4 regions of the Pectobacterium nicotianae genome follow, and region 1 is predicted to be linked to each of the others. Evidence: predicted binding sites of a transcription regulator. Region 1 holds the regulator's gene; each other region holds the start of a gene.
What was found. Region 1 encodes LexA, which represses DNA repair genes until DNA is damaged. Its sites were predicted from a motif close to TNCTGTATGTACATACAGNA; they were not measured.

Region 1 (7,681 bases):
AGGAGCGTGTGGCTAAACTGGCTGGCGGCGTAGCCGTTATCAAAGTTGGCGCAGCAACTGAAGTTGAAATGAAAGAGAAGAAAGCACGCGTTGAAGATGCTCTGGCTGCGACTCGCGCCGCGGTAGAAGAAGGCGTGGTTGCGGGTGGTGGTGTTGCGCTGGTTCGCGTTGCAGCTAAACTGGCTTCTCTGACTGCTCAAAACGAAGACCAGAACGTGGGTATCAAAGTTGCGCTGCGCGCGATGGAAGCTCCACTGCGTCAGATCGTTTCCAACGCTGGCGAAGAGCCATCTGTGGTTGCGAACAGCGTTAAAGCAGGCGAAGGTAACTACGGTTACAACGCAGCAACTGAAGAATACGGCAACATGATCGACTTCGGTATCCTGGATCCAACCAAAGTCACCCGTTCTGCGCTGCAGTTCGCGGCTTCCGTTGCTGGTCTGATGATCACCACCGAATGTATGGTTACCGACCTGCCGAAAAGCGATGCACCTGACTTAGGTGGCGCTGGTGGTATGGGCGGCATGGGTGGTATGGGCGGCATGATGTAATGTGACACCTTGTTGCCGGAAGCCATTTTCTGGTGACAGGAGTCAGGTTACAGAAGCTCGTCTTTCTGTCCTTCAAAGAGCACTATCTGGTCGCGAGACTGGGTGGTGCTTTTTTTATGCACTGCATTGCTGAAATGTTGCCGTATCGTTGATGAATGCGTTTATCGCGTGTTATCGGGGGAAGCATTCTGCGCTACAATGGCGAAGTTACTTTATTTACGAATACCTTTTTATTCAAAACAACCCTGTTCGGAGTAGGGACAATGTCTGACGATGCGTCTACGCTTCTGCGCTCTATTTCCTGGTTTACTGAGCCCCCTTCGGTATTACCTGAGCACATTGGTGACTGGCTGATGGAAACCGGCTCCATGACGCGGCGACTTGAAAAATATTGTGCCCAACTGAAGACCATCCTGTGCAGTGAGAAATTCATTACGCCACAGGCGCTGGGCGAAGAACGCGAACAGCTGCCGTACAGTGAACGTTACTGGCTGCGTGAAGTGGTGCTGTATGGTGACGATCGTCCCTGGCTTTTTGGCCGTACCATTGTTCCGCAACAGACGCTCGACGGCACGGATTCAGCCCTGACGAAAATAGGCAATCAGCCGCTAGGCCGTTACTTGTTTGGGCAAAAGGCGCTGACGCGTGACTATATTCATACCGGATGCAGTGAAGGCTTATGGGCGCGGCGTTCCCGTCTGTGTGTCTCGGGTTATCCGTTACTGTTGACCGAGCTTTTCTTACCGGAATCACCGATTTATTTCAGCCGGTGATGAAGGTTGGCAGGTAATTTGAGGAGATAAATCCTTGGAAAGAAGTGTTACAGCAGGGAAATGGCTGGCTTATTGTCGCTTGATGCGAATTGATAAACCGATAGGTTCTCTGTTGCTGCTGTGGCCAACGCTATGGGCGCTGTGGCTAGCGGGAGGCGGGGCACCTGCACCGTGGACGCTGTTTGTTTTTGTCGCTGGCGTTTTCTTGATGCGTGCGGCGGGCTGCGTCATCAATGATTATGCCGATCGCCATTTTGACGGCCATGTAAAACGTACCGCTTCTCGCCCATTGCCCAGCGGTGAGGTGAGCGAACGAGCGGCCAAGGTGCTGTTTGTCGTGCTGGTCTTGTTGGCGTTTGGCCTGGTGCTGACGCTGAATAAGATGACGATCTGGCTGTCCGTTGCGGGGCTGGTTCTGGCGTGGGTCTACCCGTTCATGAAACGGGTCAGCCATCTTCCTCAGTTTGTGCTGGGCGCGGCGTTTGGCTGGTCAATCCCGATGGCTTACGCGGCGGTGAGTGAAAGCCTGCCAGCGAGCTGCTGGATGATGTTTGTCGCGTATATTTGCTGGACGGTCGCCTACGATACCCAATATGCGATGGTGGATCGTGATGACGACCTGAAGATCGGCGTGAAATCTACCGCGATCCTATTTGGCCGGTTTGACAATATTATCATTGGGTTGCTGCAGTTCAGTATGCTGGCGTTGCTGCTGGCGTTGGGCATCACCACCGGATTAGGAATGCCATACACTATTTCGCTGCTGGTGGCTGCGGGGATGTTTGTTTACCAGCAAACCCTGACCGCTGGGCGCGAGCGTGATGCCTGTTTCAAAGCCTTTCACAATAATAAATACGCGGGTATGGCGATATTCATTGGCGTACTGTTTGGCCTATAGGGCTAACCGACAGAGACAAAAAAAGCAGCGATTTCTCGCTGCTTTTTTTATGATGGAATGCTCAGAAGTGCTTGTCATGCCAAACGTATTCACGGCTTGATGGCGGCGCGTCGTCCGCCATTTTCCCGTGATTGTCCGGTTAATCCTGCTTTGTCTCTTCGAGCTTTTCTACCGGCTGACTATTGGTTTCCACCTGACTGGCGGCTTCCATTTCAGCGGATGAGCTGGCGCTTTCGATAGTCAACCGCACTTCCGGGGTGATCAGATCGCCGAGGATATTGTAGATTGCCACGATATCGCCTTGTGCCGCTTCCGCACTGTCGGTGATATATCCTTCTGTACGTAAGGTCGCGACCAGCGTTGAGAACACCGCTTTATCAAAGAATTCCGGCGCGTTGATACCGTGCAGGACGGACAGACGCTGCGCCATGTTCCGGCTTTCTTTCTCCAGCGTTCCACGGTTGATCCCTGGGTTCGCACACAGTAAAGACAGCGTGATTGCATAGCGTTGCAGCGTTTCACGCACGCCTGCTGACAGCAGTTGCAGCGTACGGATGCGCGGCGGATTGATGGCTAATTGACCGTCACGGCTGCACAGTAGCTCTTGTCGAATCAGTTCATTAGCCAACGTCTCCAGCACGTCCGGCAACTGCTCTTTGGAATAGTGCAGGAACAGCTCAGCTTGCAGCAGCGGATAGATCAGCGCGATTTGCCGTACTACTTCGGCAAGCGTAATCCGGCGATGGTGGATGACGATGCTGGCGATCAGCGACGGCAAGACCAACAGGTGCTGGATGTTATTGCGGTAGTACGTCATCAGTACCGCCTGCTCGCGCGGCAGAATGATGATATCGCCAATGCTATCCTTCTCGACTTCAAACTTGTTCATGCCCAGCGCGTGTTCCAGCAGTTCATCCGCTGTCTTCTTCGGTGCCGTAATATCTTTGTGATAAGGCACCTGGCGCAGCAGCTGGAGGTAGCAATCCAGCTGTTCGTGCATTTGTTCACGCGTCAGCGAGCGCTGGCGCGAGGCTAACAAGGCCGTAGAGCACAGGTTCATCGCATTTGCTGCCGCAGAATTGTTGATGCGCACCATGATATCCATAGAGATATCCTGCACCGTCGGCGTTAGCCAGCTCGGGCGCTGTGCTTCAATCGGATCAATCGCGTCACGCCATTGCGGAACATGCTGGTTCAGATAGGTTGTCAGCGGGAGAGGTTCACCGAAGTTCACGTATCCCTGGCCGAGATTACGCAGTTTGCGTAAACCGCGCACCATCTGCATAAAGCCTTCTTTTTCCTTCACTGCACCGCGCAGCTCTTTCGCATAGGTGCCGACTTCCATCACATGCTCGTAACCGACATAAATCGGTACCAGCGTGATAGGGCGTGTACCGCCTCTCAGCATGGCCTGAATGGTCATCGCCAGCGTACCGGTTTTCGGCTCTAACAGACGGCCTGTGCGTGAACGTCCGCCTTCCATGAAGTATTCAACCGAATAACCGCGGGCAAACAGCTCACCCAGATATTCACGGAAAATCGTGGAATACAGTTTGTTGCCTTTGAAGGTACGGCGAATAAAGAACGCGCCAAGACGGCGGAAGATCGGCCCTGCTGGCCAGAAATTCAGGTTGATGCCGGCGGCGATATGCGGCGGCACTAAGCCTTGATGGTACAGGACGTAGGATAGCAGCAGATAATCCATGTGGCTGCGGTGGCAGGGCACGTAGACAATGCCGTGACCATCCTGCGCCAACTGGCGAACGCGTTCGGCGTTGTGGACGTTAATCCCCTGATAAAGGCGGTTCCACGTCCAGCTTAATACGCGATCCGATAGACGCACGGCTTCGTAGGAGAAGTCAGCGGCGATTTCTTCCATCAGCGCAATAGCGTTCTGCTGCGCTTTCTCAGTAGAAATCTTCTTACTGCGCGCCTCGTCGTCCACGGCTTTCTTGATCGCTTTGGAATCCAGCAGCTTGTTAAATAGCTCCTGACGCACCGGTAAACGTGGTCCAACTGCCGCCAAACGTTGGCGGGAGAAGTGCATACGTGCGACACGCGCCAGTTTGTGGGCTATGGTTTTGTCAGTACCATGCTCGGTCGCCATATAGCGTAGCGATACCGGGCTGGAGAAGCGGACAAAGCTGTCGCGGCCTAGCCACAGGACGGCGAAGAATTTCTCGATACCGTTGAGCAAGCGCAGGTGTGGTGCGGCCTGAGCGTGGCCTTCCCGACCCGGAGAACGCCCAAACATCACAGAAACCGGCACCATCTGTACGTCTAAATCTGGATTGGCACGATGCAAATCCAGGTAGTCGTGGAACAGCTTGACGGATTTCTGTTTGGGAACGTAATAGCGGAAGACGCGCGGCCCGTCATTGATAAAGACGTGGCTAGGCAGTTCGACGCCATTGAATTCGAACGACTGCGAGGGATCGGGTAGCCCCAATGCCAGGCATTTCGCTCGTAGCGTCAAGAGATCCGCCTGAGAGTTATAAGGCAGAACATAGAGTATAGGACGTGAGGGGTCTAACCCCAGCTCGACCACCGGATCTGCGGGAATAACTTTGCTCTTCACCAGCAGTTTCAGTGGGAGATTCAATAATTTATAGTAAATTTTACGCCAACCTGACATAACAACATGGAGCCTCTTGTTAGCAATGCGCCGCAAGGATACCAGAAACTGCGCCGGAGATCTGTGGTGATGAGACAACGTAAGCGCGTTAAAATGCGAACTATTTTGCATAAATAGAGGAGGATAAATGAATAAAGCAACGGGGATGACCCGGATTATTAAGGCGACCGGTTATTCCTTTAAGGGGCTGAAGCAGGCGTGGCAGCATGAGGCGGCATTTCGTCAGGAAACGATACTGACCCTTGTCGGCGTCATTATCGCGTGTTTACTGCCGGTTACGCTGGTCGAAAAACTGCTGCTGATTGGGTCTGTGGTACTGATTATGCTGTTTGAGCTGGCCAATAGCGCCATTGAAGCCGTGGTCGATCGCATTGGTCTCGAGCACCACGAATTATCCGGTCGGGCGAAAGATATTGGCTCGGCGGCTGTCTTTGTTGCCATCTTGTTAGCCGCTGTCGTCTGGGGCAGCATCCTCTGGCAACATTTTGCCTGACGGCGCGCATAAATGAGTAAAAGTCAGGAGCTTTACCGATATCTCCATTCCCAATTGTGGCTTACCTGTATATACTCACAGCAAGACTGTATAAACAACCAGGGGGCGGAATGAAAGTATTAACAGCAAGGCAGCAGCAGGTTTATGACCTGATCCGCGATCATATTGCGCAGACCGGAATGCCGCCAACGCGCGCGGAAATTGCTCAACAGCTGGGGTTTCGCTCTCCCAATGCGGCTGAAGAACATCTTAAAGCGCTGGCGCGCAAAGGCGTGATTGAGATTGTATCGGGCGCGTCTCGTGGTATTCGTCTACTGATGGAAGAAGAGACAGGTATTCCTCTGGTTGGTCGCGTGGCCGCAGGTGAACCGCTGCTGGCACAGGAACATATCGAGTGTCACTATCAGGTTGACCCTGCGATGTTCAAACCCAGCGCTGATTTTTTGCTGCGGGTGAGCGGCATGTCGATGAAAGATATCGGTATTATGGATGGCGATTTACTGGCCGTGCATAAAACAGAAGATGTGCGTAACGGTCAGATTGTCGTCGCGCGTATTGACGATGAAGTGACGGTGAAGCGCTTGAAAAAGCAGGGCAATACGGTACACCTCCTCGCTGAAAATGAAGAGTTTGCCCCGATTGTTGTCGATCTACGTCAGCAAAGCTTTTCGATAGAAGGCTTGGCGGTTGGCGTGATTCGTAACAGCGACTGGAGCTAACCATTCGCAGAGATGCACTGCTCGTCCGTCTGGGTCAGTGCATCATGTTCAGTCTGTTAATCTGCTAACCATATATATTTAGTTACATTTCGCGCGCGTTTTCTATGATCCCCATTATCCTTCTGTTTTTTCACTGCTTTTTTCGGTGATCTTCCCTTTCTTAACGTTCATTCCAGTCACAGATTCCTGATATTTCATGTTAAGTGAAATATTCGACTATAATTTTTATCAAGGTAAGCATTTTTATCTTGATTGATCGTTTGTCGATTGATCATTAGCCATCACATTTAGATAGCCCGGTAATCAAGGGAAACAGTGGCGAAGAGCACCGTCATGGTTCACATAGTTATGATGCTGCTTACTGAATAAAACTATTTATCTGAAACTGACGCATGAGTCGTTAGTCACGATTCGTTTATGCGCAATGCACCTAAGGTACGGAGATTCTTATGAATAAAGACCAAGCCAGCGGTAACTGGAAACAGTTTAAAGGTAAAGCGAAAGAGCAATGGGGCAAATTAACGGATGACGATCTGACGGTCATCGAAGGTAAACGTGACCAACTGGTGGGGAGAATCCAGGAACGCTACGGGTACGCAAAAGAAGCGGCAGAGAAAGAAGTGAAACACTGGGAAGAGCACCACAAATATCACTGGTAGCTATCACGGGTAACAAAGGTGATGTCTCTCTCCACAGAAAAAACGATAGCCCTTGGGCTATCGTTTTTTAATCGGAACACTATGGTCGTGATCGCAATGATCCGGCTGCTTGCATGATGCAACTTCCTGACAGCCTCCGCACAACCCGTGTGCTTCCACCACGCTGTGACGCAGCGTAAATCCCGACTGTTGAGCCAGACTACGCAGCGTTTCTTCCACGCCTTCGGTTTGACGTTCTGTGACTTGCCCACAGCGGTCGCAGATGAAAAGGGCGGACGTGTGGCTGTGGTCTTCGATATGGTGACACAGCACATAGCTGTTGTTGGATTCGACGCGATGAATGAAACCTTGTTCCAGCAGAAAATCCAGCGCGCGATAGACGGTCGGCGGTTTCGCCTGAGGTTCAGAAACGCGCAGCAGATCCAGCAGGTCATAAGCACTGATAGCACCGGACTGCTGTGCCATAAGGCGTAAAACCTCTAACCGCTGCGGCGTGAGACGCACAGCGCGCTGCTGACAAATCTGTTCAGCCTGGGCAAGAAGTTTGTCCTGTTTGGTTGAATCCATTGTCATATCACCCTGACGCATTGAGGAACAAGACGGATATCTTACCACGACTGAATAAAAACGCCGAACTGGCGGCGTTTTCCTGCGAAAACCACTTCCTGTAAAAACAACGAACAGAAGCCCCTGCAAAAACAACGGACAGAAGCGTTACACGACCAGATCGATGAGCAGTGCCCGCAAAGGCGACTCTGCCTGTAGCGTCAACGCCGTTTCTTCCTTAATGAAGGCTCCGTCGCCACAGTGCAGTGTTTCACTGTTCTGATTGCCTTTTACCGCCATTGAACCGTGAATCAGCTGGAGGTAGGCCTGATTCCCCTGTAGCGCGATTGTGCTTTGCTCATTCTGCTGGAGGTCGACATGGTGAACCCAAACCTGCTGGCGCAGTT
Region 2 (7,681 bases), 390 kb from region 1:
CAGACCGTACGAATAGCAAACTCAAAATCGGCAACATTGGTGTCTGGAGGCACCCAGCCCGAATCCACATGCAGTTCGGCAACTTTGCGATAATCGCGGTTGAAGAAGGCAATGAAATTCTCAGCCAGATAGCGCTTATCTTCTTTATTCAACGAACCAACGATGCCGCAGTCAATACCAATGTATTGCGGGTCTTCCGGGTGCTCGTAGCTAATAAAGATATTGCCGGGATGCATATCTGCGTGGAAGAAACTATCGCGGAACACCTGCGTGAAGAAAACCTGAACGCCGCGTTCTGCCAGTAGCTTCATATCCGTGCCATTGGCTGTCAGCGCGTCGACATCAGAAACAGGAATACCGTAGATTCGCTCCATCACCAACATGCCTTCACTGCAGTAATCCGAATAAACTTCCGGCACATACAGCATCGGGCTGTTCTCAAAATTACGCCGCAGTTGGATGGCGTTTGCCGCTTCTCGCAGCAAGTTCAGCTCATCAAGCAGCGTTTTTTCATATTCCAGCACCACTTCGCGCGGGCGCAGGCGACGACCATCCGGCAACAGGTGCGGCAACCACCCCGCCAGACGTTTCATCAGGCGCATATCCGCCTTGATGACGGGCAAAATATCCGGGCGAATAACCTTGATAACGATCTCTTTTCCCGTGCTTTTCAGACAGGCGGTATGCACCTGTGCAATCGAGGCAGAGGCCAGCGGTTTAATGTCAAAATCATCAAACCACTCTTCAAGGGGGATTCCGCCCATCGACAGCTCAATTTGCTCGCGCGCCAATTTGCCATCAAACGGCTCAACCTTATCCTGCAACATCGCCAGTTGATCGGCGATAGCCGGTGGGAACAGATCGCGGCGTGTGGACATCATTTGTCCGAACTTAATCCACACGGGCCCTAGTTCCTGAAGCGCCAAACGCAGACGTTCCCCTAAAGGCTTAGTCCGGTGACGATTGGGTAACCAGAACAGCAGACGACGGCCCGCACGTAGCGGCAGCGTCAAACGCATTTTAGGAATCAGTTCGTCCAGACCATAGCTCAACAGCACACGCACAATGCCGTAAAGGCGGCGTAATTCACTGGGCGTCATCGTAAAGCCTCCAGCTTCGCCAGCCGTTCGGACAACGTATCGGCGGATTTATCCAGCGCAACAATTTCCTCATGGAACCAGGCGTTTTCCAGTTTTCCCGGAGCCAGTCGCCACTCTTCCGTTAGCGTATCAGACAAGAAATGTTGCTGCTGATGGAATGAGCGTCTCAGGAAACTCAGGGTTTTTTGTGCCGTTTGGGTAAGCCCCTGAGCAACAATATCGCCCAGATAGGGGGACAACCACTCCGCCGGATCGAACTCCGCCAGATCAACCAGCACGATGAACTGTTGAACAACTTGAATATCGCCTTCTATCACCAGCTCGCCGCTGCGCATCAGCGACGATAGCTGTTGACGATCGCGTAATTTCATCAGAACCGGAACGCGTGTTTTCAGGCAGCAATCCGCTGGCTCGCCCCATTGGCTGATCACGTCCAGCCGCTGTTCGTTAAACACCAGCACCAAGGGCATATCCAGTTCAGCCAGCTCGATCTGAAGTGTTTTCCCCTGTAAGCGCTGGCGGGCAGACTTCATGCTGCGATCGCAAGAAACCGTATCGTGAAAAAGCAGCTGATTCAGCGCGGTTTCCAGCGTAGCAGTCAGAAAAGACGTTATCAGCATTGGCGTTTCCAATCAGAATTTAAACCCACGATGCAGCGCAACGATTCCACCGGTGAGGTTGAAATAGTTAACACTGTCAAAACCGGCATCGCTCATCATCCCTTTCAGCGTTTCCTGATCGGGGTGCATGCGGATAGATTCCGCCAGATAGCGGTAGCTCCCGGCATCACTCGCCACGGCTTCGCCAATCCTCGGCAGGATATGAAATGAATACGCATCGTAAACGGTGCTCAGCTGTTTAATGATCGGCTTAGAAAACTCCAGCACCAGCAAGCGACCACCCGGCTTCAGCACGCGGTACATGGAGCGCAGCGCTTTGTTTTTGTCCGTCACGTTGCGCAGACCAAAGGAGATAGTAATGCAGTCGAAGAAGTCATCAGGGAACGGCAGCGCTTCAGCATTGGCCTGCACGTAGTTGATGTTGTCGATAATGCCTTTGTTACGCAGTTTTTCGCGGCCCACTTTCAGCATTGATGCGTTGATGTCCGCCAGAATGACCTCACCACCTTCGCCAACCATGCGGGAGAATTTGGCGGTTAAATCCCCTGTGCCTCCGGCAAGATCCAGAACTCGCTGGTTACGTCTTACTCCACTACATTCGATAGTGAAACGCTTCCAGACACGGTGGATACCAAAGGACATCAGGTCATTCATCAAGTCATACTTTGCTGCTACAGAATGAAAAACCTCAGCCACCATGACTTCTTTTTCATCCCTGGCGACAGTCCGAAAACCAAAGTCGGCCGTTTTCTCCTGCTCACTTGCCATCTTATCCGCCTACTATTTCAGTCAAATTTCGGGTCTACCCATTAATGGTGAGAGTGTACCAGACCCGTATAAAAACCCCACTGCACTAATTTCGCATAGCATGGTGCCAAGCCCACGAAATTCATACCTATTTAGTATGAATCAGTACGGGTAGCGAAAGGGGATTCCCCTTCTTCGCCCTCCGTTTTCACGGTTGGTGAAACAGCGTCGGGCGCTACGGAATCCGGTAATTCATCGCGTTCAGCGTGCTCATGGGCCGTTGCTTTTTCTGCTAATGACGGGCTGATTGTGCGTTTAATTTCTACACCCAGCGCACGGAACCCCTCAGCCTGGCCAATAAGGTTACCACGCCCAGAGGAAAGTTTATTCATCGCCTGACGATAAGTGCCCTGCGCTTTATCCAAACCTTGCCCCAGCGCTTCCATATCATCGACAAACAACCGCAGTTTATCGTACAGCCGCGACGCTTTTTCAGCGATCTGCTGTGCATTGCGGCTCTGTTGTTCATAGCGCCATAAATTGGTGATAGTGCGTAATGCCACCAGCAGCGTGGTCGGGCTGACCAGCATAATATTGTGCTTTAGCGCTTCGTTGATCAATTCGGGCTGGCGATCGATAGCGACCAGAAAAGCTGGTTCGACCGGAATAAACATCAGCACGTAGTCTAGCGAACGCAGCCCCGGCAGCTGCTGGTAATCTTTGCTGCTCAACTGCCGAATATGGCTGCGAACCGAGAGCAAATGTTCGTTCAACGCCACACTGCGCTCTGCGTCATCGTCACTATTGAAATAACGCTCGTAGGCCACCAGCGACATCTTGGCATCGATCACGACATCTTTGCCCTGCGGTAAGCGCACGATGACATCCGGTTGCAGGCGGCTATTTGCCCCCGTCTGCACGCTGACCTGTGTTTGGTACTCATAGCCTTCACGCAGGCCGGAAGCTTCCAGTACGCGGCTTAACACCACCTCGCCCCAGTTACCCTGCGTTTTGTTATCGCCTTTCAGCGCTTTCGTCAGGTTGATGGCCTCGTGTGCCATCTGCGCGTTCAGCTGTTGCAGATTGCGGATTTCATGCGCCAGCGTATGACGCTCACGCGCTTCCGCCCCAAAGCTGTCCTGCACCTGACGACGGAAGCCATCAAGCTGCTCACGCAGCGGCATCAGCAGCTTATCCAGACTCTGTTTATTTTGTTCATCCACTTTGCGGCCGCTGTGTTCAAAAATCCGGTTCGCCAGATTCTCAAACTGTGTCGTCAACCGCTGTTCGCTGTTTGCCAGCAGCCGCTGCTTCTCTTCCGCCGCCATACGGGTTTCTTCCAGCCGAATGGTGACTTCTCGCAGCTCCGCTTCCTGCGCACTATTGATTTCACGCAGCGTCCGTAGTTCCTGATTGAGCTGCACGCACTCGGCGCGGAGTTCACCGAGCTGTTGCAGCTTTTCATGGCTGGCAGAGAGTTGAGCGTGGACCGTACGCAGCTCCAGCTCGTTTTGCCGTAGCCGCTGTTCGTGCAGCTGCTTTGCCTGCTGCTGTTCGCTGAGCGACTGCTGAGTCTGCTGCAATGTCTGCGCCAGCAGTTGCTGTTCGGTGTCATGCCGCGACAGCTTCTGCTGATGAATCAGGCTGGCAATTAACCACCCGACCAACAGACCCACTGCACTGCCGCCCAGACCATAAAATATGCTGATATCCACTTTGCCTCCGCAGGCCTTTCACGCTGTCGGTCAAGGTAAAATGATACTGTATGGATGTCCAGAAACAATTCCGGCGGGGAAGACGCTGAGCAGAAAAATGCGAGCCGCATTCCATATGAAAATGGATAGATGATAATTTGCAGAAGAATCAGATCGGTAACGGTGGAATTCCCCCAACGCGGAACACCACGCTGGGGGAACAGAACAGAGGTGGGCGAGTTAAGCTAAGCGCTGCTTCGCATAACTAATCGCTTTAGCGACCTGCTGCGGCGACACGCCACCTTGTGCAGCACGCTTATCCAGGCAGGATTGTAACGCCAGAATCGGGTACACATCCTCGCCAATCACAGCGCTGAATTTTTGCAGATCGGCCAGCGGCAACGCTTCCAATGCTTTGCCCTGACGAATGGCTTCAACCACCGCTTCACCCACGATATGGTGCGCTTCACGGAATGGAACGCCTTTCGCGACTAGGTAATCCGCCAGCTCTGTCGAGTTCGCGTAGCCTTGTTCGGCTGCTTCTTTACAACGTGGACGCTTCACCTGAATACCTTCCAGCACCAGACCCGCCATCATCAGGCAGTCGTGCCAGGTATCCAGCGCGTCAAACAGCCCTTCTTTGTCTTCCTGCATGTCTTTGTTATACGCCAACGGCAGGCCTTTAAGCGTCATCATCATGCCGGTCAACGCGCCCTGTACGCGACCGCATTTACCGCGAATCAGCTCCAGCGCATCCGGGTTTTTCTTCTGTGGCATCAGGGAAGAACCGGATGTCACACGGTCAGACAGCTCAACAAACGCCGCTTCACCGCTGTTGAAGAAGATCAGATCTTCGGCAAAACGCGACAGGTGGATCATGCCGATCGAGGCATCGGACAGCAGTTCCAGCACATGATCGCGATCGGAAACCGTATCCAGACTGTTACGCGTGGCCGAGGCAAATCCCAGCCAGCCCGCCAGTTGCTCACGGTCGATCGGATAAGCCGTTCCCGCCAGCGCGCCACAGCCCAGCGGGCTGACATCCAGACGCTTCAGCGTATCTTCCAAGCGGCTTTCATCACGCGCCAGCATCTCGTGGTAAGCCAGACACCAATGTGCAAACGTCACCGGCTGTGCGCGCTGCAAGTGGGTATAACCCGGCATCACCGCATCCTGATTCGCTTCCGCCGTCGTGACCAGCGCCTGACGTAGCTGGCGTACCGACAGCAGCAGCTCTGCAATCTGCGCTTTGCACCAGAGTTTCAGGTCGGTCGCGACCTGATCGTTACGGCTACGACCGGTATGCAGTTTTTTACCTAAATCGCCGACTTTCTCAATCAGACGCTGTTCAACCCAGCTGTGAATGTCTTCTGCGTCGCTTTGCAGGATCATCTCAGGGTCAGCCTGTACCTCAACCAGCAACGCATTCAGCGCCTGTTCCAGTTGCTGCTGCTCCTGCTCGCTGAGCACATTGACCGTCACCAGCGCTTTCGACCAGCCGATCGAGCCAACGATGTCCTGTTCCGCCAGACGGTAATCAAACCGCAGTGAGTCATTAAATTGTTTAAAACGCTGATCTGCTGCCTGACTAAACCGACCGCCCCACAAAGCCATAACGATTACTCCCAGAATTTAATTCATGTTGGTATCGCATCATGCCATACCCAGAAACGACTTACGCCAGAATACGTGTACCAATCGCCACGCCGTTGAACAGCGCAGGTAGTTGCTCGGCATGACGCCAGCTGGCGATATCAACCGGACGCCCCAGCGCACGCGCGGCATCCAGCGCAGCATTGACCTTAACAATCATGCCGTCGGTAATAATGCCCTGAGCAATCAGCTGTTCGGCTTTCTCTGCCGTCATTTCGGCAATACGCTGACCTTTACCGTCCAGAATGCCGCTCACGTCAGACAGCAGGATTAAATCCGCACCCAGCGTTTGCGCCAGTGCCGTCGCCGCCTGGTCAGCGTTGACGTTCATCAGGTCGCCCTGCGCCGTAATACCGATGGAGCTAACGACAGGCAGGTAGCCCGCAGACAGCAGCGTGTTCAGCAGCGCAGGCGATCCCGCTTCCGCTTTACCCACAAAGCCCAAAGACTCATCGAGCTGCGTAACCGTCGTGCTGCCGCCATCGCCCAAGCACAAGCCGACTGCGTTGATATCATGCTTCTTCGCCCATGACAGCAGCGTCTTGTTGGCGGAACCCGCCAGCGCACCGGTGATGATGTCGATCTGATCGGCTGGCGTGACGCGCAGGCCGTTTTTCTTCACGACTGGCAGCGCCAGCTTCTTCATCAACTCGTCCACCAGACAGCCGCCACCGTGCACAATCACCAGCGGACGCTGATGCTCCTGACGGTAAGCCACCAGTGCGGTGAACAGACGCTCCAGCGCTTCTTCGCTATCCAGTAAAACGCCACCTAATTTGATAATTAACGGATTCATTATGCTTCGCGCCTCGAAATGTCGGGACCAGTAGTCATTAAATTAACGATTGGGTTTCAGGGAAACCAAAACGAATGTTCATGCATTGCACAGCCTGTGCCGCCGCGCCTTTCAGCAGGTTATCTTCGGTTGCCACCACGATGAGGTGCTCACCGTCAACGGAGAAACCGATATCGCAGAACGGCAGGCCGACAACGGATTTCAGCGCCGGAACGCCCTTGTCATACAGGCGAACCAACGGCTTATCGTGATAGGCGTTGTGATAGGCTTCGGCAACATCCTGCTGGGTGACGTCCGGTTGCAGGCGGCAGGTGATGGTTTCCAGAATACCGCGAGCGAAGTTGCCCAAATGCGGCGTGAAGATCACTGGCGTGCCGAGGTGCGTTGAAATTTCAGGTTCATGACGATGGTTGAAAATACCGTACGGTTGAAAGCTGACTTCGCAGAAGCTGTTGGTCATCGACGCTTTACGCCCTGCCCCGCTCACGCCGCTCACGGCATTAATCACCGGCCATTGCGCCGGGTTCAGCAATTGCGCGTCCAGCAGCGGCTTCAGCGCCAGCTGTGCTGCCGTTGGATAACAGCCCGGCACCGCAATCAGCTGCGCGTGTTTTACGCTTTCAGCACGCCATTCGGCCAGCCCGTAAACCGCTTTTGCCAGCCAGTCAGGGTGCTGATGCTCAAAGCCATAGTAGCGACGATAAAAGTCGGCATCCTGTACGCGAAACGCGCCGGATAAATCAAAAACGGTGCAGCCTGCCGCCAGAAAAACAGGGGCCAGATCGTGGCTGACTTTGTGGTCAGTCGCCAGAAAAACGACATCCACGCCTTTCGCCGCTTCTTCCGCATCGGTCAGCGGTTTTACCGGTACATCAATGATGCCTTTGAGCTGCGGATGTAAATCAGAAATCAATTTTCCTGCATCGACACTTTGCGCAGAAACCATCAAAGCGGTTATGTTCATCTGTGGGTGACGGTTCAGGTAGAGCGCAAGCTCAGCGCCGGTATAACCACTTGCACCAACAATCAGCGTATTCAGCATGGGATCCGTATACCTTCTTACTTATCTAT
Region 3 (7,681 bases), 2.4 Mb from region 1:
TCGCAGGGATACCTTTAGAAACCAGGTAATCAACGACGCTCTGTGCGCGTTTTTCGGACAGGCCTTGGTTGTATTGCTCTGAACCTAAACGGTCAGTGAAGCCCAGAACAACAACGGAACCGTCTTTCGGATCCAGAGAGCTCAGCTGGGTGTACAGTTGATCCAGTGATTGCTGGCCTTCTGCTTTCAGCGTTGCTTTGTTGAAGTTGAACAGGACGTCAGATTTCAGCGTGAAACGCTTGGTTTCAACAACTGGAGCCGGAGCTGGAGTTGGAGCAGGAGCAACAACTGGTGCTACGCGGTCATCTTGGCCGAAACGGTAAGACAGGCCAACGCTCATCAGCAGGTTGTCTGGACGGGCACCAACGGTACCAGCATCACCAATGTTGCTTACCCATTGGTAGTCAACACGTGCAGCCCAGTTTTTGTCGATAGCGTATTCAACACCAACTGCAGCCAGCGGAGAAACGCCAGTGTCGTCGTTGTTGATGTCGCCGCCGCCGATAGCCGCGTGGCTGTCTGCGCGCCATACCATACCACCCAGACGGCTATAAACGTCCAGATCAGGCAGAACTGGGTAGCTCAGTTTAGCAGCCAGTTGGATGCCCTGTGCTTTGAAGCTCGCGCTGTCTGCTGCGTTAGCAGTAGAACCTGCATACTTCATGCGGCCCAGCCAGTCGTAGCCCAGTTCAAAGCCCAGGTACGGGTTGGCTTGATAACCAACAAATGCACCAGCGCCTAACTTGCTTTTGATCGGGTTGTTATTGATACCGGTGTAACCATTGCCGTAGAAACCAGTATCGTGGAATTGAGACACACCCAGTTTACCACCGGTGTACCAGGTATTGTCTTTAGGAGCTGCTTGCGCGACGGTCGCGAAGCTAGCCAGTGCCACTGCAACTGCGATAGCTGTTTTTTTCATTTTACGCCTCATTATCATCCAAATCGGCAATTAACCCGGAGGGCTAATAAACCTTTGGTTAAAATCCTTTGGTCGGAGACTTTGCCCTTATTTATGACTCACTGTCAGTCAACTGACGTTATAAAAGAGCAACTCCAGCGAGTTAAAGTCTACAACGTGATGAGAAAGTTACAAGTATGATGTGATTTGCGTCATAAGAAAATCGCACGATTCATACATACTTGCTAACAAATAGTAGATGCTTTTGACAGATCTTACGCCTTTTAGCTGTATCAAATATATCCAAAAAGCCCGCAGAATACCGCTCTGCGGCGATCGATAAGACATATAACCTGAATGGGCTGAGAAAATTCTTAATTTACTTAATGATACAATGTCGAATGAATTTTAAGGCTAGGAAACAGTCTATAGGCGTCAGCGCCAGCACTTTCTGGCCGCATAATAAAGCCATACGTATTTCCTGCCTGTGCGGCGTGCCGTAACCGAACCTTCTCTTCTTCCGTCAATTCGTGCGGTAACCAGCATAAAACAGCGCTGTAATTCCCTGTCAGCAAAGCTCTTTCCATGGCATCAACGGTAAACAGCGGATTGATGTGGTGGAGTTGCACCATTTTATCCAACGGCAGCCCAGATTGCTGGACCCAAGGGCGGCTCAATTTTTGCTGCGGCGAAAGCCATAACAGCCAACGAGACTGCGTGCCTAGCTGCTGTAAGAGCGGTAATAACAGGTGTGTGACTATGGGCTGATCGGCGTTATACACGATTTCGCTGATAATTCCACCTGTGGCAACCGAGGGCTCCGCAGCGTGTTGATTTGCAGAAAATGATGACGGCTCGATGTTGTGAGAGCGGATTGATTGCGTACGCATAATGAGTTCTACCCATAGTGTTACTGTATGAACATACAGTATCCGCTGTGTGCGTGAAAATCAACCTGATTTTTTGAAAGCGCTTCGCATATTCCTTATGCAAGAGACAGTAAACACATTTACTGTTTGAAGCCGCATCGGGGCTGTGGTTAATTATTTGTTCCTGCTACAGATATTTTTAATTGTTCAGGACGAGATCATTTCAATACTAAGGATTATGGCAATGAAGCAATTATGCAAAAAAAGGATTTTGCAATCTCAGCAGTCTTTTTCATCTTTGGGGGACATCACTTCACGTTCCCAATTTGGTGGCTACAGCATCGCAGCAAATAAAACGATTTTTGGACTGGTGTCGGAAGGGGAGCTTTATCTTCGCGCCAGTAAGAAGGATGAAAAATATTTTCAGCAGCGTGATATGCCTAATCTGATTTATACCAAGCGCGGTATGCCCGTTCCGTTGAATTACTTTCTTGTCGATGAAGCATTATGGCAAGAATCTGAGCAGCTATTGTATTTCGCCCATCTGGCGTTGGGAGGGGCGCAGTATGATAAGGCAGTCAGAAGTACCAACGGGCGGTTAAAGGATCTTCCGAATCTTAACCACGATATCGAACGGCTGCTGTGGAAAGCAGGGATCAAGAATGTCGATGAATTACAGCATTATGGTGCCAAAAACAGCTATCTCGAGTTGCGGAAGGTTCGCGCTAATCTGAGTGTTAACGTGCTATTGGCGCTTGCTGGCGCCATTTGTGGCACACATCAGGCGGCACTCCCTCGCGGTATCCGCAATGAACTGTTGGAATGGTATAAAAGCAATGCGGTTTCCAAAGGGCCAAAGCACTGAGGGATGCGTCTGTTTCACTGTGTCATCATGTCATTTTTTAGCTGTACGAGTTCAGGTAAGAGACCGATCAACAGGCCGATTTGCTGAATAATTAATGATTCTTTACTGTCTGACTCGGGTGAGAGGGATTGAAGACTGGCGGTAATGGTTTTCAATCCCTGATTGATACGTAAACTTTCCTCTTCGCTACAGTGTAGCGCACCATCAACATGACAAACGGCATCATCCAGCAATTGCAGCGTTTCCGTTGAGGTAATTTTCCCGCGGTGTGCGCCGAGCGTCGAAATATAGCTTAGCAACGTATGATTCAGGCACATAAAGCGGAATGCGCTGTCCAGCTTGCTTCTGGTCGCATGAGGTTCTGAAGACATATTCGACACAACGGATGCCAGTTCGGCATCGCAGTTATGCGCATCGCGGCGGGCAATACGATAAGGCAGGCTATTATCTTTCCCCTGATAATATTGAACCATGATCGCATCAAGATAACGGCAGTTAGCGTCCAGTGTCTTATTGATGACGGTTGGCAGACCGCGAAAGCGCCAGTCCGGCCAAATAAAACTCACCGCCGCCCAGGCGATGGCACACCCGAGTAGCGTATCAATGATGCGTGGCACCGCAACGTCAAAGCCTTCACCCAACAGGTTGAAACAGAGCAGGACGAGCAGCGTAATAAACATGGTCGCGTGGGCGTACTGCACGTTGCGAAAAGCGAAAAATAGTACGCCGCTAATAACGATCAACGTGAGCTGTCCTTCCAGCGAAGGAACGAAGTACAGGATGGGTAAGCCGAGCAAAATACCGGTCAATGTCCCGATGATTCTCAACGTCAGTCGCCGCCGAGTGGCATTATAGTTGGGCTGACAAACAAACAGGCTGGTGAGCAGGATCCAGTAACCGTGTTGCAAGCCCGTTATCTGAATTAATGCGTAGCCGCTACAGAGCAGCACGGACATACGGATAGCATGACGAAACAGTGCTGACTGCGGCGTCAGGTGGCGGCTAATACGTAAGCGGATGTCACTCCAGCCCGTGATTTTGTCGTCTGCCAGCGTGTTTTCCGGGTTGTTCTCTTGCTCAATGGCCTGTTCGGATTCGATAGTCGCTAGCTGGGCATCAATGGCGCGTAAATTATTTAATAGATAAGTGAGTGCCTTAATTTGCGAGGCATCTGCCATGTTGTTGGCAGCGATACGCGCAATAGCGGATTCAAGATGTACGAAAGCCCGCTCAATGCGGCCGTCATGCTGATATTTTTGGTGCAGCAGAATGGATTGCGATAGCTGCTGACAGGCTTTGGCCTGCCTACTCAGCAGGCGCTGAAAGCGAAATAGGACGTCGCTATAACGCAGTTTCTCACGCAATTGCGGATAGTAAACATGCGATGAACTGGCCCGTTCGTGAATATCCTGTGCGACGAAATAGTAGTGCAGCGTTTGACGCGTTCCACGCTGGCCGCGATCGCCCCGCAGGCGAGTTAACAGCGATGACTTGGTCTGATTGAGTGTCGCAACCAGTTGGCTGTTTGCCATCGCGACATCAATTAAGGGCTTGTCAGTTTCTTCCTCAATATCGGGATCGAAGAGGTTGGCTTTGGCATCCAGATAGCGTGCCAACTGCTGATAACACTGTGCGAGGTTGTCCTGCAACGGGCGGATGGGGAAAATCACATGGCCGAATAGTGTCAGCAGGTTGTACCACGAGGCCCCGATCAGCAGCATGATGGGCTGCTGATACCAATTGTCGTAAAGGGATATGCCCAGCATGGTGTAAATCGCGATCAGCAATGCGCCGAATGCGATGGTTGCATAGCGTTGCCCTAATGCGCCGAGCAGAATAAAGCCGCAGGTCGATACCGCCAGACCAAGACCAAATAGCCAGGGGTGGGGAAAAAGCAGTTCGATCGAGACGGAAGCGACAAAAAAACAGGCCAGCGTAATGAACAAATTACGCAGACGCCCGGTGAGGCGATCGTCAAGGTCGGTGAGGGCGGCCGCGACGACGCCAAGCGTTACGGGGATTGTCGATGTTGGCTGACCCAGCCACCAGGGAACTGCCGCCGCACCACTCAGTGCAATAAAGATGCGAATGGTATACAGCCAACTGCTGTTATACACATAGCGGCGAATTCCTGAGGCGAAGGTGAGCAACGTAATATCCTTAGATGCCGTTAGCGAAAGTGGCGGCGGGCATTGTTTTCCCTGGCTGCCTGCGCCAGTTCGACGGAAACCACGCGACGCCCTACTGGCCACAGCGCGATGGCGGCAATTTTAAAATTGGCGATGCCAACAGGAATGCCAATGATCGTAATGCACTGTGCGATGCCTGTAATGATGTGCGACAGGCAAAGCCACCAGCCAAAGAAAATGAACCAGAAGATATTCAGTAGCGATCCGCCAGCGCTGAGAATTGCGCTCTTTTCATCTGGGCGTAGCTCATCAACATGGATCGCTTCATTGCCATAAGGTAAGAGCGACAGCTTGGTGATTTCCCAGCATGAACGCGTTAGCGGTAAAGTAAAAATCAGCAGCACGCTGACGACTGTTGCCAGAAGCCAGGCTAACGTGGTGAAAAAACCACCTAATACGAAATTAAGGATATTCAACACAGTACGCATAGTCTCTCCTGTACTTGTAAGGTAACCAGATAACGTCCCAAACTCGCTGATGGTAAAAGAATTATCACATTAAGCATCAGGATATCCTAACCTGTTTTTAAGGCTAGAGCGTGAAGTCCGATAACGGGTAAACTAGGGAACAGATAAACGACAAAAAATGGACAAATAACCTCTCACATAGTCATGGCGCGAACATCATGGAACTGAAATCTACCTCGTTAGGTAAACATCTGGCCCAGCATCCTTACAATCGGGTGCGGTTACTGAATGCCGGTGTCGAAGTGAGTGGCGATAAACATCAATACCTGATCCCCTTTAATCAGTTACTGAGTATTCATTGTAAAAGAGGCCTGGTGTGGGGAGAGCTGGAATTTGAATTGCCAGCCGGAAAAGTGGTGCGCCTGCATGGAACAGAGTGGCAGGAAACGCAGGCTTTTTACCGCCATCTTCTTAAATCCTGGCTCGACTGGAGTGAGGAGATGAGTCTGATCAGCGCTGAAGTTTTACAGCGCCAAACGGACACTATTCACACGCTGACGCAGCAGGACAAATGGTTTAGCCGTCAGGCTCTGACTACGTTGCAGAATGCCATTCGCGATTCGCTGGGGGCTTTGCCCCTGCCTGTTTCTCGTCTTGAGACTTTTGATAATTGCCGTGATAACTACTGGCACTGCTTACGCTGGCTTGAGCAGGGTGATGAGATGCGCACTGCGGTGAATCAGGCATGGATGGATCGCACACTGGCGGCAGAGCAGCCTTTCTTTGAAACGGTGGAGAGTTCGCCATTAAATGTGTCGCAGAGTAAAGCGGTGATCAATGGCGAAGAAGGCGTACTGGTACTGGCGGGCGCAGGCAGCGGAAAAACCTCCGTGCTGGTGGCCCGAGCGGCGTGGTTAATGCACCGACAGGAGGCCACGCCCGATCAAATTTTGCTACTGGCATTTGGTCGTAAAGCGGCAGAAGAGATGAACGATCGCATTCGGGAGCGGCTTCATACGGATGAGATTCAGGCTAAGACGTTCCATGCGCTGGCATTGCACATTATTCAGCAGGCTAGCCGCAAGGCCCCGATGATAAGCCAACTGGAAAGTGATGCGAAACAGCGTCGCGAACTGCTGGTTTCTCATTGGCAGCAGCAGTGTGCAGAGAAAAAAACGCAGGCTAACGGGTGGCGACGCTGGTTAACGGAAGAGCTGGAATGGGATGTACCAGAAGGCGATTTCTGGAACGACCCGAAGCTGGCAGGGCGGTTGGCCGGGCGACTTGAGCGCTGGTTGGGATTGATGCGTATGCACGGCGGCAGCCAGAGTGAAATGGTTGAGCAGGCACCAGAATCCATTCGGGCGGAGTTTCAGCAACGCATTCGCCTGATGGCACCGCTGTTGAAAGCCTGGAAAAAAGCGCTTAAGGACGAGAACGCCGTCGACTTCTCTGGCCTTATCCATCAGGCCGTGAACTTGCTGGATAAAGGTCGCTTTGTAAGCCCTTGGAAGCACATTCTGGTGGACGAATTTCAGGATATTTCGCCACAGCGTGCGAGCTTGCTTGCAGCTCTGCGTCGACAAAATAGCCGTACCTGTCTTTTTGCCGTCGGGGATGACTGGCAGGCCATTTACCGTTTTAGCGGTGCTGAGCTGGCGTTGACGACGGCATTTGAACAGCATTTCGGCGTAGGCGAGCAATGCGCGCTGGATACGACCTATCGCTTTAATGAACGCATTGGTGAAATCGCCAACACGTTCATACAGCAAAACCCGTATCAGTTGAAGAAACCGCTTAATAGCCTGAGTAAGGGAGATAAAAAAGCGGTGACTATTCTGCCTCAGGAGCAGCTTGAGCCACTTCTGGATAAACTGAGCGGTTTTGTGAAAGCTGATGAACGCATTCTCGTGCTTGCGCGTTATCACCATTTACGCCCGGCGATTTTGGAGAAGGCGGCAACCAAATGGCCGAATTTGCACATTGATTTCATGACGGTGCATGCCAGTAAAGGGCAGCAGGCGGAATATGTCATTATCGTAGGCATGCATGAAGGGAAGGACGGCTTCCCGGCGCCGGCAAGAGAGTCTGTGATTGAGGCGGTGCTGTTACCTGAACCGGAGGACTTCCCCGATGCGGAAGAGCGGCGTTTGCTCTATGTGGCGTTGACAAGGGCGAAACATCGCGTGTGGTTGCTACAGGATGTGGCGAATCCATCGGTGTTTATTGAACATCTCCATCGTTTAGGTGTACCGACGCAGCGTAAGCCGGGATAACGAAAAGAGAAAAGTAGAACAGAAGAGACCAGCGTCGACAGCGTAGTACGCCGCTGGTCCATTGTGATGCACTGATATTATTTCAGACGATCTTGCAAGTAGCGCTGATAATCAGGAATGGCGATTTGAACGGATTCTTTAAATAGCGCTGAGTTAATCAGGAAATCCGCCGTT
Region 4 (7,681 bases), 1.2 Mb from region 1:
CGGATTTGCCGCCGCTTTTCGCCAGCAGACGCACCGGACCAATCACCATGTCTTTCTGCACGGCCTTGCACATGTCATAGATGGTCAGCGCGGCGACGGAGGCCGCCGTCAGTGCTTCCATCTCCACGCCGGTTTTCCCCGTCAGACGACACACGGATTCAATGCGAACCCGATTGTGCTCCGGCTGCGCTTCCAGCTCGACAGCGACTTTGCTCAGCAGCAGCGGGTGACAAAGCGGAATCAGTTCCCAGGTCCGTTTCGCCGCCTGAATGCCGGCGATGCGTGCGGTGGCGAACACATCGCCCTTGTGGTGGCTGCCGGCAATAATCATTGCCAGCGTCTGCGGTGCCATTTCAACGAAGGCTTCCGCGCGGGCTTCGCGCACGGTTTCAACTTTGGTGGACACATCCACCATCGCGGCTTCACCAGCGGCGTTAATGTGGGTCAATTGTGGCTTAGATGATGACATAATGAATAAGGCTTACCGTTAAGAGGTTTTTTTCACGTGCGGGTAAAAATTGCACGGCTTCTGGCGCGCATCCAGCTGTTCCTGAATGATGCGTTCCCATGCGGTTCGACAGGCACGAGTTGAACCCGGCATAGCGAAAATCACCGTCTGGTTAGCCAGACCGGCAAGCGCACGGGATTGCAGCGTCGCCGTACCAATATCTTCGTACGACACCATGCGAAACAGCTCGCCGAAACCTTCAATTTCCCGATCGAACAAGACGCCAATGGCTTCCGGCACCACATCCCCTGCGGTAAAACCCGTCCCACCATTAATCAAAATGCCCTGCACGTCGTCACTGGCAATCCACGCCGATACCCGTGCCCGAATCTGGTACAGGTTCTCTTTCACGATGGCGCTGTCGACGATGTGGTGCCCCGCAGACTGCGCCGCTTCACGCAGATAGTCGCCGGAGGTGTCATCTTCCGCCGTACGGCGTTCGGAAACGGTCAGAACCGCAAGATTGAGAGAAACAAATTCGCTGCTGACTTTGCTCATGTCAGGCTCCTTTAAGAATCAGTGATGTCGCGGATTAACCGCCGATAAATGACAGGTTTTGCGTGATGCCGCTATTCCCTTCATGCAGGAAATGGGTCTGCTTCTTCGTCGATAATCCACCCGAGATACGCATTTTCAAATCATCGAGGTGACGATCGTCAGCCAGTAAATCGCGCAGTGGGATACCCTGTTCGCCAAAGAGACACAGGTGAAGATTCCCTATGGCCGAGACTCGCAGGCGGTTACAGCTCAGGCAGAAATCTTTCTCATACGGCATAATCAGCCCGATTTCGCCCTGATAGTCAGGATGGCTGAACACCTGCGCCGGGCCGTCGCTGCGTGCACGTTGCTGCTGCTGCCAGCCTTGCTGCAACAGTTGCTGGCGGATCACCTCGCCGGAAACATGGTGGCGGCGAAACAGATCGCCTCCTTCTCCGGTTTCCATCAGCTCAATAAAGCGTAGTTGAATCGGGCGGTGTTTAATCCAGTCGAGAAAGGTTTGCAGGCTGCCCGCGTTCACATCACGCATCAGCACCGTGTTAACTTTGACCTTGGCAAAGCCACAGTCAAAGGCAGCGTCGATGCCATCCATCACCTGCCGGAATTTGTCCTGCCCGGTAATCGCATGAAACTGGCGTGCATCCAGACTGTCCACGCTCACGTTCAGCGCCGTTAGCCCTGCATCGCGCCACTGTGCAACGTCCCGCGCAAGGCGATAGCCGTTGGTCGTGACCGCCAGCGTGCGAATCGCGGGGTTTTCACGAATGGCTGCGATGATATCGACAAAGTCACGGCGCAAAGACGGTTCACCACCGGTGAGGCGGACTTTTTCCGTCCCTAATTCGGCAAAGGCGCGGCTGACGCGACGAATTTCATCGAGTGATAAAAAGCGATGTGGATTAGTGCCATTGGCCTGATAACCATCCGGCAGACAGTAGGTACAGCGAAAATTGCAGACGTCTGTGATAGACAGACGCAAATAGTAGAACTTGCGCGCAAACGCATCAGTCAGTTGACTCACCATAAACACCTTTCCAAATTCGGGAGATGCAGGCATTTCTGCCTCGCACCCTGGTGACCGCGAAGGCCACGGCCAGGGCACCGTATCACGCGCACTACGCGCATCACTTAGGCACCAAGGCTAGGAGTTTGATTCAGCTCAGTTATCCGTTAAACAGCAGCGAGATAACCGATCAGGAATCGTGATTTCATTAAGCAGTCTACTGCGAAAAAGCACAGTCAACCACTCTCAAAATCGATATATAAATAAATATATAGCGAATTTTCAATATCTTATGGTGTACAGCATACGGAAAAATACGCGGCAGAAATTGTCTCAGGTCATGCCTGCGTGAGGATTTTTCGCGTTTTAAGGTGAAATCAGCTACCTTAGCGACAATTGTCACACGTTATTCATATTCCTCTGACTCATTCATAAGGTTTTCTATGCGCAATCGCACGTTGGCCGACCTCGACAGGGTTGTCGCACTCGGAGGTGGACACGGTTTAGGTCGTGTGATGTCTTCGCTCTCTTCCCTGGGTTCACGGCTAACCGGCATTGTCACGACGACAGATAACGGCGGCTCGACTGGCCGCATCCGTCGTTCTGAAGGCGGTATTGCCTGGGGCGATACCCGCAACTGCCTGAATCAACTCATTACGACGCCCAGCGTGGCATCTGCGATGTTTGAGTATCGGTTTAACGGTAACGGGGAACTGGCCGGACACAATCTGGGTAACCTGATGCTAAAAGCGCTCGACCACCTGAGCGTGCGACCGCTGGAAGCCATTAACCTGATTCGCAACCTGCTCAAAGTGGACGCTTTTTTAATTCCGATGTCCGAGCATCCTGTCGATTTAATGGCAATTGATGAACAGGGCAACCCCGTTTATGGTGAAGTCGAGATCGATCAGTTGGCAGCCTTGCCACAAGATTTGATGCTGTACCCGACGGTGCAGGCCACGCGCGAGGCGATTGATGCCATCGCAAAGGCTGACCTGATTTTGATTGGTCCCGGCAGCTTTCTGACCAGCCTGATGCCGCTGTTGCTGCTAGATGATCTGACACAGGCGCTCCGCCGCACGCCAGCCCCCATGGTGTACATCGGCAATCTGGGCAGCGAGCAGAGCAACCCCGCTGCCCGCCTGACGCTGGTGGAGAAGCTATCCTGGATTGAACACAAGGTAGGGAAACCCGTGGTTGATGCTGCGATTGTCGGTCCAAAAGTCGATATCAGCCAGATTGGCGACCGGCTGGTCGTGCAGCAGGCGCTGGCAGCAGAAGATGTTCCTCACCATCACGACCGTGAGTTACTGCGCCAGGCCATCGATCGTGCGCTACAGCTGTTGGGCTCTCAACCCCGCAACCACGGCGTATAAGTCACGCCAATCAGAATGCCTTCGGGACTCAGGAAACGCGTGACCTGCTGTCCCCAAGGTTCAAGACGGTTTTCCACCAGCAACACATAGCCTTGCGCTTTCAGCGTGCTGGTCGCTTCCACCATGTCAGTCACTTCGAACTCCAGCCAGCTTTGCGGTTCAGGAAGATCCGTAGGCCAACTTCCGTGCCCAAAACAGGACTCGCTAGCCTGTGACAGCGGCCACAACGCGAAATGCTTCACGCCCCCCATCTCATCGCTCACCAGATAGTCGCTCCCTTCCGCAACGGGCTTCAGCGGCAGCTTCAGCGTATCAACATAGAGCGCATGGCTGGCAGAAAGCGATTTCACGATCGGCCCAAAACCCGCCACAAACAGCACTTCTACACCCGGTATAGTCTGATCCATCATTGATCCTCAGTGAGCGCTTGCATCGTTAAGATACAGCGATAAATTGTGCGCGCAGTGCTTGTACTTCATCGCGTAGCGCAGCTGCCTCTTCAAATTCAAGGTTCTGCGCGTGCGTCAACATCTTGCTTTCCAACTCGCGGATTTTCAGCTCCAGCGCCTTCGGCGTCATAAGTTCATAGCGTACTGCTGGCTCTGCCGCTTTACGATTGCCACGCCCTTTGCCTTTGTTCGTCGGCTGCCCCAACTGCAGGATATCGGAAATCTTCTTATTGATTCCCTGCGGCACAATGCCGTGCTCGGCGTTGTAGGCTTCCTGCTTCTCGCGGCGACGCTCCGTTTCACCAATCGCTTTTGCCATTGATGCCGTAATCTTGTCGCCGTAGAGAATGGCTTTGCCGCGCAGGTTACGTGCCGCACGGCCAATCGTCTGGATCAGGGAACGTTCAGAGCGCAAGAAGCCCTCTTTGTCGGCATCCAGAATCGCCACCAGCGACACTTCAGGCATATCCAGTCCTTCACGCAGCAGGTTGATACCCACCAGCACGTCGAACTCACCAAGGCGCAAATCACGGATGATTTCCACACGCTCGACGGTATCGATATCCGAGTGCAGATAACGTACCCGCTCACCGTGTTCTTCCAGATACTCCGTCAGGTCTTCCGCCATTCGCTTGGTCAGCGTGGTGACCAGTACCCGTTCGTTAATCGCGGCACGCAGACGAATTTCGGAAAGCAGATCGTCCACCTGTGTTGCGACAGGCCGCACTTCGATGATGGGATCGAGCAATCCGGTGGGACGCACCACCTGATCGATCACTTCACCGCCCGATTTTTCCAATTCATAGTTACCCGGCGTCGCAGAGACGTAGATCGTCTGTGGAGCCAGCGCTTCAAATTCTTCAAATTTCATCGGTCGGTTATCCAGCGCCGAAGGCAGCCGGAAACCATATTCGACCAGCGTCTCTTTACGCGCGCGGTCACCGCGATACATACCGCCGATCTGAGGAACCGTGACGTGGGATTCATCGATGACCAGCAGCCCGTCTGCAGGCAGATAGTCAAACAGCGTCGGTGGCGGCTCGCCGGGACCGCGACCAGAAAGGTAGCGCGAGTAGTTTTCGATACCGGAGCAGTAGCCCAGTTCGTTCATCATCTCCAGATCAAACTGCGTGCGCTGACTCAGCCGCTGCTCTTCCACCAGTTTGTCATTGGCCAGCAGCACCTTTTTACGGTCGGCCAGTTCAACCTTGATGTCTTCCATCGCCTGCAAAATACGCTCACGCGGCGTGACGTAGTGCGTTTTCGGATAGATGGTATAGCGCGGCACCGTCTGGAGGACATGCCCCGTCAGCGGGTCAAACAGCGACAGCCGCTCCACTTCCTCATCGAACAGTTCAACACGCAGCGCGATTTCGTCAGATTCCGCAGGGAAGATATCGATCACCTCACCACGCACGCGGAACGTACCGCGCTGAAACGCCTGATCATTGCGTGAATACTGTAATTCGGCCAGGCGTCGCAAAATAGCGCGCTGGTCAATCAGCATGCCCTGCGTCAGGTGCAGCATCATTTTCAGATAGAGATCGGGATCGCCCAGACCGTAGATCGCGGATACCGAGGCCACGACGATCACATCGCGCCGCTCTAGCAGCGCTTTTGTCGCGGAAAGGCGCATCTGTTCGATATGTTCGTTAACCGACGCGTCTTTTTCGATGAAGGTATCCGAGCTTGGAACGTAAGCTTCTGGCTGATAATAGTCGTAGTACGACACGAAGTACTCGACGGCATTATCAGGAAAGAATTCTTTCATTTCGCCATACAGCTGAGCTGCCAGCGTTTTATTCGGTGCCAACATCATCGTCGGCCGATTGAGGTCGGCAATCACGTTGGCGATCGTGAACGTCTTACCTGAACCTGTTACCCCGAGCAGCGTTTGGTGCGCTAACCCGTCTTCCAGGCCCTCTTTTAAACGACGAATGGCCTCAGGCTGATCGCCTGCCGGTTTAAAGTCGGAATTCAGTGTAAATACTTTACTCATCGTTAAGCACGCTACTTATCGTTATTACCCATCGCGCAATGCGATGTTCGTGGGTGGATGCTCGGAGGCAGGTAAAAGGCACAGACTGACGATTTCAGGCACGGCAGCGAGGTGTCATCGTCATCCCTCGTCGTACCGTTATCACCCTGACAGCGACGACACTGACAGGTGTGACACGCGATGCTTTATTTTGAATGCCAATGACGAAATTCGCCACCGCAATGATACTGGATATAAAAACAGCATCAAGGAAATTATCTCTGGATTGGATGATTAATCGACAAATGAATTTGCTAGCACATTCATATTCAATCTACCAGATAAAATCATCATCATTTATCCCCAGATTTGGTAAAAATGTAACATGCGGAGATGCCCGATGACGTTAATTTATGCAACTACGCCCCATTGATGTTCAAGACGCTTGATTTTACTTAAGCATATGATAATAAATAGATTATCAAAACCGTGGAGAATAGCGTCAACCTGGCGACAACCCGCGCCAGCTCTCGGTTAGGGCGCGTTGTCTATCCATAATACACATAGTTATCCACAGAAATGGTGGATAACTCCCACAACCCCGCATCAGCACTGAGTTAGAGAAATACCCGCTTCATTCGCGATTCCCCCTGATATGGATTTTCTTCACACTCTTTCTGTGATTTATCGCATAAGTATTAGACGGAAAAAGACTAAAAACAGCAGAGGGCTAAATCGCAACAATTCAGGCATGACGGGGAGTTAGGGGAAAACTCAAGAAGGTTTTAGCTATTAATCGGCATGAAAATGTAGGTTTTACACTCATGAAACAGATGCCAGTAAAAAACAACAAAAACCGGTGCTTGATTAAACGCAGGCGAAGGGTTTGCTAAAAACGCTCATATCTACAACGTTCGCAACAGTACCACCTGCATACCAACCATCTTTCTTTCCTGATCCACAGAGAGCACGATTCTCTTGGTGCTATCTTTACTCAGCCACTCTTCCCAGCCTTGTTCTACCTTTTCACGGGTACAACCGATTGAAATAAGATAGTTCCTTAGAGACGCTATATCCGTGGTGTCTTCAAAATGAACCGCGCTCACTTCCGAGCCAGGCCCCTCTGGAGGAGCATGCACAAACTGGTAAACCGTCGATATCCGCGGTGCATCTTTGACTATCTCATCAGTGAGGTCGTCGTAAAGAGCTTTATCTTCCATGGTATAGTATTCAATACCATCTAATTGAAAGAAAAAGATAAAAAAGAACAACAGCAGCCCCACGACAGCACAGGTAATGATCAAATTCCGCAGCAAACGATATAGCGTCGCCATTTATCCTCCAAAATAGCGCAGAATCACTTCGGATCCATCATCAACCGCAATACCCACCTTTTCAGACGGAACCGGAGCATAAGGCTTTATTGCCGTCATAAATGCAGGCAACACGCCGAAATAGGGCCGTGCATTAGGATTTTTCTCCGGATCGGGGAAGAGCAGTGGCCGGAATGATTGATTCTTAAACGCACCGATAGGGCCGTAAAAATCCCAGCGTTTTAATGCCTCGTCCCTGCTAATCGGCTTAAGCTCAGAGAAATAATGCATACCATCAACAGCCCGATAAAAGCCCAATAAGTCTGAGACTAAATCTTCGCCGCTAAACCCGCTGTCTGTGAGAAAGTTAAACGGAAAGCTCCCCTGTAGTCCCTCAAAGCGATAAGCGACTTTCATCATCATAGCTAACGTGATGCTGAACTGCTCGCTACGCGATACGCCTTTTTTGATGCGCCAGACGGTATATTTAGATGCACCGATTCTTTTCCTAAATTTCCGCATATCTTGAAAATATGTCACATCATAATAAGGCTTG

Region 2: the regulator LexA is predicted to act here: its motif matches at 4,227-4,246, upstream of rmuC (DNA recombination protein RmuC).
Region 3: the regulator LexA is predicted to act here: its motif matches at 1,813-1,832, upstream of sulA (SOS-induced cell division inhibitor SulA).
Region 4: the regulator LexA is predicted to act here: its motif matches at 6,059-6,078, upstream of uvrB (excinuclease ABC subunit UvrB).

The regions. Positions count from the first base shown of each region.
Region 1 covers NZ_CP096821.1:4,246,986-4,254,666, reverse strand. The annotation lists gene groL (chaperonin GroEL) at 1-551, shown strand, start outside; gene ubiC (chorismate lyase) at 815-1,324, shown strand; gene ubiA (4-hydroxybenzoate octaprenyltransferase) at 1,359-2,222, shown strand; gene plsB (glycerol-3-phosphate 1-O-acyltransferase PlsB) at 2,362-4,857, opposite strand; gene MYB54_RS18870 (diacylglycerol kinase) at 4,985-5,350, shown strand; gene lexA (transcriptional repressor LexA) at 5,461-6,069, shown strand; gene MYB54_RS18860 (CsbD family protein) at 6,519-6,728, shown strand; gene zur (zinc uptake transcriptional repressor Zur) at 6,786-7,295, opposite strand; gene MYB54_RS18850 (pirin family protein) at 7,443-7,681, opposite strand, start outside.
Region 2 covers NZ_CP096821.1:4,640,774-4,648,454, forward strand. The annotation lists gene ubiB (ubiquinone biosynthesis regulatory protein kinase UbiB) at 1-1,100, opposite strand, end outside; gene ubiJ (ubiquinone biosynthesis protein UbiJ) at 1,097-1,720, opposite strand; gene ubiE (bifunctional demethylmenaquinone methyltransferase/2-methoxy-6-polyprenyl-1,4-benzoquinol methylase UbiE) at 1,733-2,488, opposite strand; gene rmuC (DNA recombination protein RmuC) at 2,620-4,182, opposite strand; gene argH (argininosuccinate lyase) at 4,402-5,775, opposite strand; gene argB (acetylglutamate kinase) at 5,837-6,610, opposite strand; gene argC (N-acetyl-gamma-glutamyl-phosphate reductase) at 6,648-7,652, opposite strand.
Region 3 covers NZ_CP096821.1:1,821,867-1,829,547, forward strand. The annotation lists gene ompA (porin OmpA) at 1-922, opposite strand, end outside; gene sulA (SOS-induced cell division inhibitor SulA) at 1,285-1,791, opposite strand; gene MYB54_RS08175 (TfoX/Sxy family DNA transformation protein) at 2,015-2,635, shown strand; gene yccS (YccS family putative transporter) at 2,650-4,785, opposite strand; gene MYB54_RS08185 (YccF domain-containing protein) at 4,806-5,252, opposite strand; gene helD (DNA helicase IV) at 5,450-7,507, shown strand; gene MYB54_RS08195 (methylglyoxal synthase) at 7,585-7,681, opposite strand, start outside.
Region 4 covers NZ_CP096821.1:3,094,758-3,102,438, forward strand. The annotation lists gene moaC (cyclic pyranopterin monophosphate synthase MoaC) at 1-469, opposite strand, end outside; gene moaB (molybdenum cofactor biosynthesis protein B) at 488-1,006, opposite strand; gene moaA (GTP 3',8-cyclase MoaA) at 1,041-2,030, opposite strand; molybdenum cofactor riboswitch at 2,018-2,166, opposite strand; gene yvcK (uridine diphosphate-N-acetylglucosamine-binding protein YvcK) at 2,453-3,385, shown strand; gene MYB54_RS13895 (VOC family protein) at 3,361-3,792, opposite strand; gene uvrB (excinuclease ABC subunit UvrB) at 3,821-5,833, opposite strand; gene MYB54_RS13905 (hypothetical protein) at 6,718-7,146, opposite strand; gene MYB54_RS13910 (hypothetical protein) at 7,147-7,681, opposite strand, start outside.